Regions from separate parts of the Nostoc sp. MS1 genome, predicted to be linked through region 1. Evidence: predicted binding sites of a transcription regulator. Region 1 holds the regulator's gene; the other holds the start of a gene.

Region 1 (5,738 bases):
GTGCTGAGTTAGAAGTAATTCTACCTCCTGCCTTTTGACTATGGACTATGGACTGTTGACTGATGACTAATGACTAATGACCAATGACTATTAACCATTAACCGACTCTGTAAGGCGATTTAGGTATCGTTCAATTAAAAGAATAGCGACGATATCGTCTATGGGGCGTGGCGGCTGGCGCATTCCTTGTGGTAGTAGCTTTGTTATTCCTTTAGGGGGATACATCTGCCAATAGCGATCGCGTGCCTCTAAGGTACTATAGCGCTCGTCTACTAATACAATATTTAATGCCTCGATTAACTCTTGCTGTAGTTGCTGTTTCCAGCGTTTGGCTGTGGTTTGGTTGCCCATAACTAGCATAGAAATGGGAAACTTTTGTCTGAGTTTATTAATATTGGCGATCGCTTCTGGGGAAGGAATGACTTGATGATAATATAATTGCCGATCCAATCCCATCACCGCTAAACCACACTTATCTTTACCAGGGTCAAAGCCTAAGATAACTGGTTGTGTTGGAGAAAATTCACTAACAATCATCATAAATTCAAAATAAATTAATACAAATAGTTATTGAAAATTTCACATAGAAAATAAATATATCTGTCGCTTTTGTAATATCTTTATTCAATCGCTAAATTGGTTTTAAGTACTCAAAATAACTTTGCCATCTTGAATTACTACTAGCCTCACTCTTAAAGGCCCGGCTGTGTATGTGTCTTCGGCAGCGACAGCTTTAATTTCTATTGATTGATTTATTTGACTCAATAAAGCAACAAAGCGCAGCACTGTACCATCTATTTGCACGCTTTCAACAATTCCTGCATTCCTAGCGCGAAATTGAGAAGCAGAAATTAATAAATCTAACCTCTGTCTTAATTCATAAGATGTCATACTGCTAGGATTGGCTGTGGTTGTAGCCAAAACTTCGCTTCCTGAAAATACCAATACATTTCTAGCCGCATCAGCAAAAAATTCTATCTGCTTTTCTCCTCTGACATAGTTGCCAGCCGAGAATATTCTCACTACGTATTCTCGACCATCATCTATTTGCTGAATCAGTTGTTCAACTCTATCTGGAGTAATGCGTAGCAATTCGGTATTTGCCGAGTTCGCCCCAGGTTCGCTTAGTCCAAAACTAGCATTACGGTTTGCTTCTTGCAACAGTTGCGATATTACCTTACGTGCTGCGGTAACTTGATTAACACGCACCACAGCAGAAGCCAAAACTTGACCACGAACTAAGGCTAATTTGCCTAAACGTAAGTCGCGGTATGACTGATAATATTTTTCCAGTCGAGCTACTTCTTGTTCTAAATAATCCTGTTGTTTTTCTAATTCTTTCAGGCGAGATTCTCGCTTGGCTAGTACTTCTTCTCTTTGGGTAATTTCTAGGTTACGGTTTTGAATGATTTTATCCAGATCAGAAATTTTGCGATCGCGCTGTTCTACGGCTTGTTGACGGTTAGCTAGTTCCCTATCGCGTTCTTCTATGGCTTGTTTACGGTTAGCTAATTCTTTGTCACGCTGTTCTATAGCTTTTTTGGCTTCAGCATATAGCTTTTGCCGTTCTGTCTTGAGTTGTTCAACTGCGGCTTGTAGTGCTTGTCTTTGATTGTAAACGTTTTGCAGTTCGGCGATCGCTTTTTGATATTGCGTGACAACTTGACCTAGCCGGCTTTGTGTGCGCTGGAATTGTGCTTGTGTTTGTGCTAAATCTTGCTGTGCTTTTAGTTTCTCTTTCTTCGCTTCGTCGCGCTGAGTTTCTACCTGTCTTTTATCGCTTCTGGTGATTTCTAACTCTTGATTAACTTTATTGCGTTCAGCTTCTACTTGGCTTTTTTGTGCCTCAGCAACTTTGAGCTGTTCTCGTTTTTGTCTGAGGTCTTTTTGAATATCTTCTAACTCAAACACCCCTTTCCGTAGCCCTTCATCAGCAAGAAATAGAATAGCTAAGGTAGTGGCAGAAATTAATCCACCAGTAATAATAGTTACCAGTACAGCCGTATTTTTAGGGCGTAGATTAAACAGTGAGAGGCGTGCTTTGCCAACTCTTGTGCCGATGCGATCGCCAACAGTGGCAATTACACCTCCCAGAATTAAAATTGCTGCGATGAGGATGTACCCGGTGGTCATCTTCTGCTACCGAATTGCGTCCAGATACAGCCTACTACTTTCAATCATTATCTGTGGAGGATGGGAGGGTGGCAATAGCTGAAATTACCAAGGTTTTCGACTTTGTTCCAACTATATGCGTTATTTACAAAAATATAACATGCGCCACCCACCCTTGATCACAGTTAACTGGGCTGATTTTAAGTGAACTGTCTGCTGAGAGTCACTGGTTTATGCACAGTAATTTTCTTTTTGTGGATGGAAATCATTTTTTTCTCGCGGAGATCCCCTAATAGCCTCGTAACAGTAACGCGAGTGGAACCAATTGCTTCTGCGATCGCTTGATGAGATAACTTCAAGTCAATGGTGATGCCATCTGCACAGGGAATACCAAAATCACGGCAGAGAATTAACAGAAAACTGATTAACCTTGAACCCATATCTCGGTGAGCCAAAGTTTCAATCATCATTTCTGTTTGCAGAATCCGCGAAGATAGACCCCGCAGCATTAACATTGATAGTTCAGGATTTTCCTTAAGTGCTTGCTCAACTTGTTCAATGGGTGCAGACAGCAATTCTACTGGAGTAAATGCCACCGCATGGTAAAACCGATCTGACTTGTTTCCTGTCAACAAAGACAGGACTCCAAAAACGCTATTTTCCCGTAGCAGTGCGACTGTAATTTCTTCTCCTGCCTCGTACACCCTGGAAAGTTTTACAGCGCCTTTCAAAAGAAAGTAAACTCGTTCGGCAGGATCGCCAGGAAAAAAGATCGTTTTATTGCGTTCAAACGTTTCTACAACCGGCGGAAATGCCCCGGTTGCCATCTGACGAAAAACATTTGCTAGGGCCTTATCTTGTGTCACGATCATCTCCCTTCCCCTACCCAATACCGGAATAATAAAAAACTAAAAACTAATTACCTAAGAATACACCTGAAAAATGAATAAAGCACCGTTAACCATTCTGTACTTTCCTATACTCAAACACACAACTTTAAGGATATTTGTTCATAATGATACCTAATTTCTGCTATTTTTAGCCATCAATTCTTGATAGATACTTCTACTTGCTCTAACCATCAGGTTTCTTACAGAAAAAATTAAGTAATCTTGAAAATATCTTAAGAATTAACAAACATTTTATTCTAAAAAACTCCATTAATAATAAACATTTTTGTAACCAATGTATAAAACATAGATAAAGGACTCCGTTTGTCATTAGTCATTAGTCATTAGTCCACAGTCAAAAGGCAGGAGGCAGGAGTGAATTATTTCATCTACCTCATCTACCTCATCTACCTCATCTCCACCTACTTCCTCATCTTCCATTTCCGTAATGCTACGAACAACTGACCGATGACTATGGACTATGGACTAATGACCAATAACCACTAACCAATAGGTCAACGATTCAGGTATGCTCCTAATGAATAAATCAAAATAAGCACATCAAAATTGTATATGCTGAATCTGAACGGAAAAAATGCCTTGGTTACAGGTATCGCCAATAATCGCTCCATTGCCTGGGGAATTGCCCAACAACTGCACGCAGCAGGAGCGAACCTTGGTATTACTTACCTACCAGATGAACGCGGCAAATTGGAGAAAAAAGTTGCGGAACTTGTAGAACCCCTCAATCCCAGCTTATTCGTTCCCTGTAATGTTCAAAACGATGAACAAATTCAGTCCACCTTTGATACTATCCGCGATAAATGGGGCAGGTTAGATATTCTGATTCATTGTTTGGCTTTTGCTAACAGAGATGATTTGACAGGAGATTTTAGCCAAACTTCCCGTGCTGGTTTTGCCACAGCTTTGGATATCAGCACCTTTTCTTTAGTGCAATTAAGCGGTGCAGCTAAACCTTTAATGACCGAAGGCGGTAGTATTATCACCCTGACATATTTAGGCGGTGTCAGAGCAGTTCCTAACTACAACGTTATGGGTGTTGCCAAAGCAGGTTTAGAAGCAAGTGTCCGTTATTTAGCATCTGAACTCGGCCCCCAAAATATTCGCGTTAATGCCATCTCTGCTGGTCCTATTCGCACCTTAGCATCTAGTGCCGTCGGTGGCATTTTAGATATGATTCACCATGTAGAAGAAGTAGCTCCTCTACGTCGGACTGTTACACAAACAGAAGTAGGCAACACTGCGGCTTTCTTAGCAAGTGATTTAGCTAGTGGTATCACCGGACAAGTCCTGTATGTGGATGCAGGATATGAAATTATGGGAATGTAATAAGATTTGATTATTAGTCATTAGTCATTAGTCATTAGTCCACAGTCCACAGTCCACAGTACATAATTCTCTTCCCACTCCCTCATCTCCCCCTACTTCCTTATATCTTCCCACTCCTTCATCCCTAATTATGCAAATCAGCGATTATCCCCAACTCAATTTATCCTCAATTCCTCGAATTGCTTCTGTTCACCGTACAACTGGGGAAACGGATGTACAGGTGACTATAAATCTGGATGGTACGGGAATTTGTCAAGCCGTCACTGGCATTCCCTTTTTAGATCATATGCTGCATCAAATTGCTTCCCACGGCTTGATTGATTTGGATATTCAAGCTAAGGGAGACTGGGAAATTGATGATCACCACACAAATGAAGACGTAGGTATTACTTTAGGACAAGCCTTGGCTAAAGCACTAGGCGATCGCAAAGGTATAGTCCGCTTCGGCAATTTTTTAGCACCCTTAGACGAAGCTTTAGTACAAGTAGCACTAGACTTTTCCGGTCGTCCTCACCTGAGCTACGGCTTACAAATCCCTACCGAACGTGTAGGAAACTATGACACTCAATTAGTTAGAGAATTTTTTGTAGCATTAGTCAACCACAGCCAAATGACGCTACACATCCGTCAGCTAGATGGTATTAACTCCCATCACATCATTGAGGCTACATTCAAAGCCTTCGCCAGAGCCGTCAGAACCGCAATAGAAATCGACCCCCGCCGTGCTGGGACTATTCCTAGTTCTAAGGGTGTGCTTTAGGAGGTGTGAGGGAGATGAGGGAGATGAGGGAGAAATTCCTACTCCCTACTCCCTACTCCCTACTCCCCATGCTTAAATAATTTTCAACAATTAACAAACTTGTGGCGATCGCAGTTGTCTTCTTGGGTACTTTATAACCATCCTGTGCAGTCACTATTGTTAATTGAAACCAAATGCAGTCTTTTACAGATACTTCCAATCCTCAACTAACTACAACAGATACCCAAGAGGTAGTTTTGACTTCCGAGTTGCGAAAAGTTTACCGCACCGGGTTTTGGATGAATCAAAAAGTTGTTTCTCTTAAAGGCTGTTCTTTAGAGGTTTATCAAGGGGAAACTTTTGGTTTATTGGGGCCAAATGGTGCGGGTAAAACTACTCTGTTAAAACTACTGCTAGGAATTATCCGTCCTACTGCTGGTAAGGGATTACTATTGGGTAAACCATTAGGCGATCGCCAGATTAAGCAACATATTGGGTATTTACCAGAAAATCCTTATTTGTATGAGTATCTGACTGGCTGGGAATTTTTAGAAATGGCGGCTGGTTTGTTTGAAATTCCTACCGATTTACAACGTCAACGCATTCCCGAATTACTAGATTTAGTGGGTTTATCTGTAGCCGATGCA
Region 2 (5,738 bases), 1.8 Mb from region 1:
TAGGAGTTGGTGCTGGGGTTGGTAATTGCTAACAGCGCTGGTGCGTGCTTGAGAAGACCACCAATGTAATGCAACGCCATTTCGCTCAAACCTGCATACTTATCACCCGCGAATAGAGGCTTGCCATCTTTCCAGATAGACTGGTGACAGTGCATACCAGAACCGTTATCGCCAAAAATTGGTTTTGGCATGAAAGTAACAGTTTTGCCATGCTTATTAGCAACGTTCTTGATGACGTATTTGTAAATCATCAACCAGTCGGCAGCTTCGATTAATTTACCGAAGCGGAAGCCTAATTCGCACTGACCACCAGTTGCTACTTCGTGGTGATGTTTTTCGATGGGTACGCCTAATTTCGCCATCGTCAACAGCATTTCTGTCCGAATATCTTGGAAAGAATCTGTTGGTGCAACAGGGAAGTAACCTTCTTTAAACCGGGGTTTGTAAGCCAGGTTGGGTTTATCTGGTGTACCTTCTTTACCAGAGTTCCAAATACCTTCTACAGAGTCTAGGAAGTAGAAGCCTTCGTTAGCGCCTTGGGCAAAGCGGGCGCTGTCGAAGATGAAGAACTCAGCTTCTGGGCCAAAGAATGCTGTATCACCAACACCAGTAGAAACTAGGTAGTCGATAGCTTTTTGAGCGATAACCCGTGGACAACGATTATACCATTCTCCTGTACGGGGTTCTTTGATGCTACAGGTGATACTGAGGGTAGGAACTTCCATGAATGGGTCGATCCACGCAGTGTTAGGATCGAGAACCATTGTCATGTCGGATTCGTTGATTGCTTTCCAACCCCGGATGCTAGAACCGTCGAAGGGAACGCCGTCGGTGAAGGAGCTTTCATCGATTTGATTTTGGTAGACGGTGAGATGCTGCCAAGTACCTACTGTATCGATGAACTTGAGGTCAATCAGCTCAATTTTTTCATCTTGAATTTTTTTCAAGATTTCTTGTGCAGTTGTCATTTTTACTCCTTCTCTGCCAATTTCTTAAATTCAAACCAGAATCGCCAAAGCATCTAAACCCTACTGATTGGAACAAAGTTGATGACACACCTGAAATATCCTAGATTCTAAACATTAGTTATTTTTGTAGCCTTTGTTACAGAACGCCTGGATTACAGGTAATATTAACCTTTCTTTCGATATCTACACAAAAGGGGAAAGTTAATCACATAGGGGTCAACTTTGGCATAGAATCCATAAGTAACAGATAGATCGTTTTTGTGCCGAATCTATTTTTAATAGCACAAAAATTTATTACTGGTGCGTAGTGCAACCAAATTAATATCAAATCATAGATAGCAACGATTGGGAGAAGAAGGAATGCGCGATGCGGTAACAAGCTTAATTAAGAATTATGACGTTGCTGGTCGGTATTTTGACCGGAATGCGATCGATACCCTCAAAGAATATTTTGATAGTGGTACTGCTCGTGTACAAGCAGCCGCCGCAATTAACTCTAATGCAGCAGCACTTGTCAAGCAAGCAGGCTCTAAGTTGTTTGAAGAACTACCAGAGTTGATTCGTCCCGGTGGTAATGCCTATACTACTCGTCGTTTGGCAGCTTGTTTAAGAGATATGGACTACTACTTGCGCTACGCTACTTATGCGTTGGTTGCAGGTAACACCAATGTTTTAGATGAGCGGGTGCTACAAGGCTTGCGGGAAACCTACAATTCTTTGGGTGTACCCATTGGCCCTACAGTGCGTGGTGTGCAAATTCTCAAGGATTTGGTTAAGTCTCAAGTTGTCGGTGCAGGTATTACCAACACCGCTTTTGTTGATGAACCTTTTGACCACATCACCCGCGAGTTAAGCGAGCAAGATGTGTAAAAGGCAGTGGTTCTCTTTCCCTCCAGGACGCTGCGCGTTGGTGTAGCCTCTCGCAGAGAACAGAGACGCTAAGGCGTTAGCGCAGCCTCTGTCTACGACACGCTCCGCGAACGTAGAGAACGACTGCGCGGTAATCGAGCGAAGTCGAGATTCACCAACCAGAGGCAGAAGGTAAGAATTACAATCTGCTTTTTGTCTAGTTTTCTGTGTCTAGTTGATTCTTAAAATAAGAATATTGCAGATATCGCACTTTGACCTTATTGGCAAGGTGCGTTTACTTTTTTTAATTATTAATAATAACCTGTAAACATTTATTTACATGATTCAATATAAATTAAACATAAAAAATCTTTGCAGTCTATGTTATTTGATGTTTTAAAAGTGTTTGGTGATGTATCAAATATTTTAAATATCTTAAATGTTCCTTAAAAAGCAGTAGGTTTGTTTCATACGAAGAAAGAAAAATACATAAGTTATGATTTATCGTTTTGTGACGGAGATTTTGACCCTTCTCCAAACCTCTCCCCCACGGGATGAGAGGCTTTGAATTTGTATAAATTATCAGTTTCTTGTGGATTTTCTAAGTAATACTAGGTTATAACCATTTCATGATCGGGGTTGTATTACTAAATATTGATAAAACGTATGTTTATCATTGATGACATTATTAGTGCATTAGTTGGTCAGGGTGTTGAGAATGTGCAAGATAAGCTCTGGCACAATGAAAAAGTATTACAAGTTTTGCAAAAATTTAACCTCAAGCCTGATGACCCATCAAATGATTTTGAGGGTGTTTATGTTTATACTTTAATTGAATATGGGATTGGAAAACCCAAGGTTATTTTAGAGTTATTCAGGGAACCTGAGATTCAAAGTGAGTTTGAAAAGGCATTTAGTCAAAATAAAAATTTTGATTTTAAAAAGTTAGATAATTGTATTGAGAGTTTTGCTATTGGTGATGAAATTAAACGGCAGAAAATCGATTGTCGTCAGGAATTAGCTGAATTTGCTAGTTTATTTATTGAAATTACTAAACGAGCTAGAACACCAACAGAAATTTTACAAGACCATAAACTCGATAGTTTACAACGTACTTTAAATCAAATTCGGGAACAGGTAAGCCACCTTAATTTAGCAGCCGTTCAAGAACAAGTTAACCAGTTATTACAAAGTTCTCAGCAATTATTACCACCGTCACCAGTAGCGAGAGAAACAGAATTAGCTAGAAGTTTGCGGGATTGGTTTAATTCGCTTGGTTATAAATTTGAACAGCCTGAAGTTTTAGAAGCTGAATATTTTGAATGGATTATTAATATCCCTAAACGCCGTGGTTATGACCGGATTTTGATTCGGGGAGTTGAGGGAGAAGCAAATATTAATGATGTGAATGCTGTTAAGGAAGGGATAGAAAAGTACAAAACTGATGAAGGGTGGGTGGTTGCACCTCGGAGAGTCAGTAAGTTGGCTAGAAAGGAATGTGAAAAATTTAAGGACTCAGGTGTTTATTGTTATACGTTAGATGAATTAATTGAGGCTGATGCTGATTTTACTGGTTATTTTGAATGGTTGGAACAACAGGTAATAGAAAAGGAAATTGATAAATATTATGTGCCGTTGGCTTGTATTAAGGAGGAAGTTGATTTAGCCACGAAGGGGCGCATTGGCATTAGCCACTATGGTAGAGAAGATGGTTGGATTGACCGCTATGTTAATAACTGGTTGGCTGATCCAGTGAAGGAACATTTATCAATTTTAGGGGAATTTGGTACTGGTAAAACTTGGTTTGCTTTTCATTACGCTTGGGAGGCTTTGAAAAAATATCGACAAGCAAAACAAGAGGGTTCACCTTTACCGCGTATTCCTGTAGTGGTTCCTTTGCGGGATTATGCAAAAGCGGTGACAATTGAATCTCTCTTTTCTGAGTTCTTTTTCCGCAAACATCAAATTGGTTTAGCAAATTATTCGGTTTTTGAACAGCTAAACCGTATGGGTAAATTATTATTAATTTTTGATGGCTTTGACGAAATGGCCGCGCGAATAGATCGTCAAGAGATGATCAATAATTTTTGGCGGCTTGCTAAGGTGGTTGTTCCTGGTGCAAAGGCGATTTTAACCTGTCGCACAGAACATTTCCCTGAAGCTTTGGAGGGACGCAGGTTATTAAATGCTGAGTTAAAAGCTTCTACTGCTAATTTAACGGGAGAACCACCGCAGTTTGAAGTTTTGGAATTAGAGAAGTTGGACGATGAGCAAATTAGGCAAATTATTAGTTTTAAAGCTAAACCGGAAATTGTCGAATATATTACTCACAATCAACAATTATTAGATTTGGCGCGTCGTCCGGTGATGATTGATTTAATTATTGAGGCTTTACCGGAGATTGAAGCGGGAAAACCTGTAGATATTTCCCGTGTTTATCTTTATGCAGTGCGTCACAAGATGGAACGGGATATTAAATCTGTACGCACTTTTACCACAATGGCACAGAAGTTATATTTTCTGTGTGAATTATCTTGGGAAATGCTGTCTACTGAGACGATGACTCTCAATTATAAGGAGTTTCCAGACCGCATTCGGCGTTGTTTCGGTCAAGAAGTACAGGAACAAAAAGATTTAGACCATTGGCATTATGACATGATGGGGCAAACCATGTTAATTCGTAATGCAGATGGTGATTATTATCCGGCTCATCGGTCTTTGCTAGAGTTTTTTGTTGCTTATAAATTTGCTAGGGAATTGGGGATTTTAGCTGATGATTTTCGAGAAATTGTTGATGTTATACCCTATGACCAGGGGATAAGTGAGGTTGATTTAACTCAGACTTTTGGTAAAACCCTGTTAGCAAAAGCAGTGTTGGATTTGATGTGTCCGATGTTGTCTGCATCAGCTAATGAACGTTTGTTAGAGGTAGTTAAAGGAACTAAAGGCAAAACTGAAACAGAAGTTGGTTACTGTGGTAGTAATGCGGTACAGTTACTAATTAAAGGTAATCGTTTTGCACTAGAAAAACAGGATTTGAGTCAGACGGTGCTTCCAAGTGTAGATTTTAGTCAGGCAAGTCTACATAGTGTTGACTTGACTAGGGCAGATTTACAGGATTCGGTTTTTGCTAGGGTGTTGACCACTGTTTGTACAGTTGCTTTTAGTCTTGATGGGAAATTGTTGGCGACAGGTGAGGAAGATGGCAGGGTAAGGTTGTGGAATGCCAACAGTGGTAAGGAGTTGTTAACGTTAATAGGTCATAGCAGTGGGGTTAACTCAGTAGCCTGGAGTGGGGATGGTCTGACTTTGGCTAGTGGTAGTGATGATGAGACAGTGAAACTGTGGGATGTGCAGGCTGGGGATTGTCTCCTGACTCTGGCTGGTCATGACAGTCGTGTTAACTCAGTAGCCTGGAGTGGGGATGGTCTGACTTTGGCTAGCGGTAGTGGTGATGAGACAGTGAAACTGTGGGATGTGCAGACTGGGGATTGTCTCCTGACTCTGGCTGGTCATGACAGTCGTGTTAACTCAGTAGCCTGGAGTGGGGATGGTCTGACTTTGGCTAGCGGTAGTGGTGATGAGACAGTGAAACTGTGGGATGTGCAGACTGGAGATTGTCACTTAACTCTAGCTGGTCATAATGGTTCTGTTTTGTCAGTAGCATGGAGTGGAGATGGTCTGACTTTGGCTAGTGGTAGTGATGATGAGACAGTCAAACTGTGGGATGTGCAGACTGGAGATTGTCACTTAACTCTAGCTGGTCATAATGGTTCTGTTTTGTCAGTAGCATGGAGTGGGGACGGTCTGACTTTGGCTAGTGGTAGTGATGATGAGACAGTCAAACTGTGGGATGTGCAGACTGGAGATTGTCACTTAACTCTAGCTGGTCATGACAGTCCTGTTAACTCAGTAGCCTGG

What was found. Region 1 encodes NtcA, which controls nitrogen genes in cyanobacteria. Its sites were predicted from a motif close to TNTGTANNNNNNNNTACANA; they were not measured.
Region 2: a site for NtcA is predicted at 1,092-1,111, ahead of glnA (type I glutamate--ammonia ligase). Genes of this name have one in related genera too.

Annotation. Positions count from the first base shown of each region.
Region 1 covers NZ_AP023441.1:2,803,880-2,809,617, reverse strand. The annotation lists gene NSMS1_RS12160 (pre-16S rRNA-processing nuclease YqgF) at 91-537, opposite strand; gene NSMS1_RS12155 (DUF3084 domain-containing protein) at 643-2,133, opposite strand; gene ntcA (global nitrogen regulator NtcA) at 2,313-2,984, opposite strand; gene fabI (enoyl-ACP reductase FabI) at 3,576-4,352, shown strand; gene hisB (imidazoleglycerol-phosphate dehydratase HisB) at 4,483-5,112, shown strand; gene NSMS1_RS12135 (ABC transporter ATP-binding protein) at 5,286-5,738, shown strand, end outside.
Region 2 covers NZ_AP023441.1:960,391-966,128, reverse strand. The annotation lists gene glnA (type I glutamate--ammonia ligase) at 1-968, opposite strand, end outside; gene apcB (allophycocyanin subunit beta) at 1,329-1,838, shown strand; gene NSMS1_RS04160 (pentapeptide repeat-containing protein) at 2,484-5,738, shown strand, end outside.